2 regions of the Clostridium sp. HMP27 genome follow, and region 1 is predicted to be linked to the other one. Evidence: predicted binding sites of a transcription regulator. Region 1 holds the regulator's gene; the other holds the start of a gene.

Region 1 (3,557 bases):
TTAGAAGGCTTAGGCGCCTTGAAAGGAAGAAATATTAGAGCTTTTTTGCGTAGCCAACGCTTTCCTATTCTAAAGGGAGCTGATTAAAAATGAAAAAAGAACTTTCATTATACATACATATACCTTTTTGCAAACAAAAGTGCCTTTATTGCGATTTTCCATCATATTGCGGAGAAGAAGCTTTAATGGATTCTTATGTGGATGCTTTATGTACAGAACTTGATGATTTAGAAGATTATAAATTTAAAACTATATTTATTGGAGGTGGAACTCCATCTTATTTAGATATAAGACATTGGGAAAAATTGAAGTATAGCATAGACAAGCTAGATAAGAGTGATGGCTTAGAATTTTCTGTAGAAGTAAATCCAGGTACTGTAAGTAAAGAAAAACTTTGTAGGTTTAAGGAAATGGGAGTTAATAGATTAAGTATAGGGCTTCAAGCATGGCAAAATGAGCTGCTGCAGGGCATTGGAAGAATACATAAATTAAATGACTTCTTGGAAACATATAAGGAGGCAAGAAAGCTTCATTTTGATAATATAAATATAGATTTAATGTTTGGTCTCCCAAATCAAACATTAGAACAAATAGAAGAAACATTAATAGAAATAATTAAATTAAATCCTGAACATATATCATGCTATAGTTTAATAATTGAAGAAGAGACTCCGTTTTATACTAAATATGAAAATGATGAGTTGACTTTACCAAGTGAAGAAGTAGAAAGAGAAATGTATTCAAAGATTAAAAAAAGTTTACAGGAAAATGGATATAATCAATATGAAATATCAAATTTCTCAAAGCTCGGGAAAGAATGTATACATAATTTGGTGTATTGGAATTTGGATGAGTATATTGGCTGCGGAGCATTTGCTCATTCGTATATAAATCATAACAGATACAAAAATGTAGAAAGTATAAGAGATTATATAAAAAAAATAAATAATAATGAGAAAGTTAAGCTAGAAATTCATCATAATACTTTAAAAGATGATATGGAAGAATTTATGTTTATGGGCCTTCGAAAAATAAATGGAGTAGATATAAATGAATTTCAAAAGAGATTTAATAAAAATATATACGAAGTTTATGGGAAAATAATAGATAAATATTTAAAGGATAAATTACTTATATTAAAAGACAATAAATTATATCTATCCCCTAGAGGAATAGAGGTTTCGAATATGATTATGAGTGATTTTATATTAACTGTTTAAAATAAAATCAATAAGTATTAGTAATAAAGAAGAGATTTTGAAAGAAATATAGTTAAAAATTAATTTATAAGGGATAATTACCTATATTTCTTTAATATTTAAAATTAAATTAATTTGACAAATGATTTCGATAATGATATTTTTTAATCATAGCAGTTAGCACTCAACAGGAGTGAGTGCTAATAAAAGAGGTGATATTATGGAAATGGATGAGAGAAAAATAAAAATACTTCAGGCTATAATACTTGATTACATAGATACAGCAGAGCCTGTGGGTTCCAGGACCATAGCTAAAAAGTATGATCTAGGTATAAGTTCTGCTACTATAAGAAATGAAATGGCTGATCTTGAGGAAATGGGATATTTAGAGCAACTTCATAGTTCTTCAGGAAGAAAGCCTTCTGACAAAGGATACAGGTTATATGTAGATAAATTAATGCAGGTTTCCCGTGTAACCTATGAAGAAGAAGAATTCATAAAAAAGCATATAATAAAATCTACACTACATGAAATAGATAAAGTAATAAAAGAAGCATCATATTTACTTGCGGAACTTACGAGACTTACATCAGTAGTAAAGGCACCATCATTTAGAAAAGGCAAGATTAAATCTATACAACTTATACACATTGATAATAATAATATCCTATCTGTAATTGTTATAGATAGAGGAATAATAAAAAACAATTTGATAAGGATGACAAAATCTATAGATACAGAATTATTAGTTAAGATTAATAATTTATTAAATATAAGATTAAGTAATTTAAATATAGAAGAAATTAATTTAGAAGTTATAAATAATTTAAAAAGTGATTTATTTGGATATGAAGAGATATTTAATTCTATTATGCCAGTTATATACGAAAGTTTAAATAGTATGGAGTCTTCAGATATTTATTTTGAGGGAACTACTAATATATTTCATTATCCTGAATATAACGATATACAAAGAGCTAAGGAATTCTTATCATTAATTGATAATAAGAAGAAAGTAAATGATTTAATAAATTCTACTGAAAGTATGGATATTAAAATTGGAGGAGAAAACTTTTTAGAAGATGCTAAGGAGTGCAGTATAGTTTCTGCGGTTTATAGCATTGGAGGGCGTCCATTGGGCTCTATAGGAGTAATAGGACCAACAAGAATGCCTTATGATAAGGTTATCTCTATTTTAGCAGCAGTGGTGAATGAATTAAATAAAACTCTTACAGATGACTATATAAGATAAATTAGATTTAAATTACCTTAAATATAAAGATAAGAAACGGAGGCAGTCAAATGGAAGAAATTAAAAAAGAGGATTTAAATAATGAAGATAAAATATTTTCAGAAGATATGAAAATAGATGAATCCTTGGAAGAAGCTGAAATAAAAGAGGATAAGGAATTTGAGGAAATTGACGAAGAATTTGAAGGGGAAAGTATAGAAGAATTGAAAGAAAAAAATTCCAATATTTTAAATGAGAATAATAAATTAAGTAATGAATTAGAAACATTGAAAGAAAGACTTTTAAGAACAATAGCAGAGTATGATAATTACAGAAAAAGAACTTCTAAGGAAAAAGAAGGAATATACACAGAGGCTTGCAGCGATGTTTTAAAATATATGCTTCCAGTACTTGATAATTTAGAGAGAGCTGTAAGTGCTGAGGGAAGTTTTGAAGATTTAAAGAAGGGTGTTGAAATGACACTAAAACAATTTAAGGGATCTCTTGAAAAATTAGGTGTAGATGAAATTAGTATAGATAAAGGATTTGATCCTAATTATCATGAAGCTGTAATGCATATACAAGACGAGAATTATGGCAATAATGAAATAGTGGAAGTATTTCAAAAGGGATATAAAAGAGCAGACAAAGTAATAAGACACAGTATGGTAAAAGTTGTTAATTAAAATTTAAATAGAAATTCTATTTAATATTCATATATAAAAATATTATATTGTTTGATTTATAAGGAGGTAAAAAATACTATGGCAAAGGTAATAGGTATAGACTTAGGAACTACAAACTCTTGTGTAGCAGTTATGGAAGGTGGAGAGCCTGTAGTTATAACAAATGCAGAAGGAGCTAGAACAACACCATCAGTTGTTTCCTTTCAAGCTAATGGGGAAAGACTAGTAGGACAGGTGGCTAAAAGACAGGCCATAACAAATCCTGATAAAACTATAATTTCCATAAAGAGACATATGGGAACAAATCATAAGGTTAATATAGATGGAAAAGATCATACTCCACAAGAAATTTCAGCTATGGTGCTTCAAAAACTGAAAGCAGATGCTGAGGCATATTTAGGAGAAAAAGTATCACAGGCAGTTATTACAGTACCTGCATAT
Region 2 (3,557 bases), on a different contig from region 1:
TAAAAAGATGTAGTGGTAATCAATTTGATCCAGTTATTACCCGAGCATTTATAGATCTAATTCTTGAAAGCAACTCCAATATTGGGTATGATTCTTCATTAAATTTAAAGTTATCTTAAAATAATTAAACGAACTTAAAACAGGTTAGTCAAATAAAAATGACTAGCCTATTTACTATTAGAAAGTTAAGTGTGATTTCAATAAAATGCAGTATAATGAAATTTTTAAGTAATATAATATTGTAAGGTTGGATATGGTTCAATAGATATGGGAGCTATGACGGCAATGTTAGTACTTGCGATTATTCCAATTGTAATATTTTACTTTGCATGTCAGAAATATATTATAAAGGTGTTGTATCAGGGACTGTCAAGGGGTAGATTGTTACAGCGATGATGCAGTAAGGGGGAGAAAATGAGAAGCAGCGGGATATTACTACCAATTGCTAGTTTACCATCAAAGTATGGAATAGGATCATTTTCGAAAAATGCCTATGAGTTTATAGACAAATTAAAAGAATCAGGGCAGAGTTACTGGCAAATACTTCCCTTAGGGCCTACAGGATATGGGGATTCGCCATATCAATCTTTCTCTACTTTTGCTGGTAATCCTTACTTCATTGATTTAGAAACATTAATAGATGAAGGATATTTAACTAAGGAAGAATGTAATGCCTATGACTTTGGGGATGATGATAGATATATAAACTATGAAAAAATATATTTATCAAGATTTAGAATATTAAAAACTGCATACGTTAGAAGTGATATTAGTAAAAGAATAGAATTTCAGGAGTTTGTGTGTAAAAACTCTTACTGGTTAGATGATTATGCTCTTTATATGGCCATTAAAAATCATTTTTTGGGTATTAGTTGGGGTAAGTGGGAAAATGATATCAAAATGAGGGAAACTGATGCAATGGAAAGGCTTAGAGTCAAGTATGCAGATGAAATTATATTTTATGAGTTTCTACAATTTATATTTGCATTGCAATGGTCAAAGTTAAAAAACTATGCTAATGAATGCGGTATTAAAATTATTGGAGATATCCCAATCTATGTTGCTTTTGATAGTGCAGATGCATGGTCTCATCCAGAACTATTTCAACTTGATGAAAATAGAAATCCAATTGCAGTTGCAGGGTGTCCACCAGATGCATTTTCAAAAACAGGACAGTTATGGGGCAATCCCCTTTATGATTGGGAGAAACACAAAAGTACTTCCTATGCTTGGTGGATTCAAAGGATTGCACATTCGTTCAATTTGCACGATGTTGTTCGCATAGATCACTTTAGGGGTTTTGATGAATATTATTCTATACCCTATGGGGAAATCACAGCAGAAAATGGCATTTGGAGAAAGGGGCCCGGCTATGATATCTTTAAAAAATTAAAAGATAAGCTTGGTAGTTTGAATATAATTGCTGAAGATTTAGGATTTTTAACAGAAAGTGTTTTACAGCTTGTTAAGAAAACTGGATATCCAGGAATGAAAGTATTAGAATTTGCTTTTGATTCTAGAGAAGAAAGCGATTATTTACCACATAATTATTATAGAAATTCTGTAGTTTATACTGGAACCCATGATAATGAAACCATTTTAGGGTGGTATAAAAACCTTAATCCTCAGGATAAAAAGTTTGCCATAGACTATTTAGATATTACCAGTGAAAAAGACATTAATTGGAAATTTATTAGATCAGCACTTTCAAGTGTTGCTGATTTAGCAGTGATACCAATGCAAGATTACTTGGGGTTAGGTAACAAAGAGAGGATTAATACACCATCAACAGTTGGGGATAACTGGAGATGGCGCTTATTAGAAAATGAATTTACCACTGAATTGACAGAAAAGATACGGAAGATTACAAAATTATATGGAAGATAAAAGGGATGGAAATTTTACTGCGGCTCTAGGATATTTCAAGGTGAATTGATAACATGACAATCAACAAAGATAATTTAATGGAATAAGTAGGATAACTTAAGAGGTATTGACATAAGATTTTAATTGTGATATATAAAAATTAGAGATTAGCACTCGCTGAGGTGGAGTGCTAATAATAAAAGCTAAAATATATGATTTTTATTACGAAGGGAGAAGATTTAATTGGAAACAAAAGAATTTAAGGCCGAATCTAAAAAACTTTTAGACATGATGATTAATTCAATTTACACGCACAGGGAAATTTTTTTAAGAGAACTTATTTCTAATGCTAGTGATGCCATTGATAAAATTTATTACAAAGCATTAACAGATGATTCTTTAACGTTTGAAAAAGATAATTATTATATTAAATTAGATATAAATAAGGAGGATAGAATACTCAAGATTTCTGATACTGGTATAGGAATGGCAAAAGAGGAGCTTGAAGAAAATCTTGGAGTTATAGCAAAAAGTGGATCCTTAGCATTCAAAAAGGAAAATCAACTTAAAGATGGCTATGATATAATTGGTCAATTTGGTGTAGGATTTTATTCTGCGTTTATGGTAGCTGATACTGTTACTGTTATCAGCAAATCCTTTGGAAGTGATACGGCTTACAAGTGGGAATCTAAGGGTGCAGAAGGTTACACTATTGAACAGTGTGAAAAAGATTCAGTTGGTACAGAAATTATACTTAAAATAAAAGAAAACACAGAAGATGAAAACTTTGATGAATATTTAGAAGAATATAGATTAAGATCTATTATTAAGAAATACTCTGATTTTATTAGATACCCAATTAAAATGGATGTAACTAAGAGCGCACTTAAAGAAGGCAGCGAAAATGAATATGAAAGTTATAAAGAAGAAGAAACCATAAACAGCATGGTTCCTATATGGAAAAAGAATAAAAGTGAACTTACAGATGAAGACTACAGCAATTTTTATGCTGAAAAACACTATGGCTTTGATAAACCATTAAAGCATATTCATATTAAAGCAGAAGGTACTGTAAGCTATAATGCAATTTTATTTATTCCAGAAAAAATGCCATATGATTTTTACACAAGAGAATATGAAAAAGGGTTAGAGTTATATTCAAATGGCGTTATGATTATGAATAAGTGTGCCGATTTATTGCCAGATTACTTTAGTTTTGTAAAAGGTATGGTGGATTCAGAAGATTTATCTCTTAATATATCTAGAGAAATGCTTCAACATGATAGGCAGTTAAAGCTAATTGCTAAAAATATTAAGTCTAAAATAAAAAGCGAATTAGAAAATACTCTAAAAAATGAAAGAGATAAATATGAAGAGTTTTATAAGTCCTTTGGAAGACAGTTAAAGTATGGTGTATACAGTGATTTTGGAAGTAACAAAGATGTACTTCAGGACTTATTAATGTTCTATTCATCAAAAGAGAAAAAGATGGTTACTTTAGGTGAATATGTTTCTAGAATGCCTGAAGATCAAAAATATATCTACTATGCTGCAGGAGAATCAATTGAAAGAATTGAAAAACTTCCACAAGCAGAACTTGTATCAGATAAGGGATATGAAATACTATTCTTTACTGATGACATAGATGAATTTGCTGTAAGAATGATAATGAGCTACAAAGATAAAGAATT

What was found. The regulator HrcA, encoded in region 1, represses chaperone genes, less so after heat shock. The targets are predictions, from matches to a motif close to TGTTAGCACTCNNNNNNNNNGAGTGCTAACA.
Region 2: htpG (molecular chaperone HtpG) is a predicted target of HrcA. The motif match lies at 2,032-2,062, and genes of this name have one in related genera.

What each region holds. Positions count from the first base shown of each region.
Region 1 is NZ_JMFY01000017.1:162,043-165,599, forward strand. It holds gene hemW (radical SAM family heme chaperone HemW) at 90-1,220, shown strand; gene hrcA (heat-inducible transcriptional repressor HrcA) at 1,426-2,451, shown strand; gene grpE (nucleotide exchange factor GrpE) at 2,502-3,116, shown strand; gene dnaK (molecular chaperone DnaK) at 3,195-3,557, shown strand, end outside.
Region 2 is NZ_JMFY01000018.1:344,836-348,392, reverse strand. It holds gene DP68_RS10820 (diguanylate cyclase) at 1-119, shown strand, start outside; gene malQ (4-alpha-glucanotransferase) at 415-1,887, shown strand; gene htpG (molecular chaperone HtpG) at 2,110-3,557, shown strand, end outside.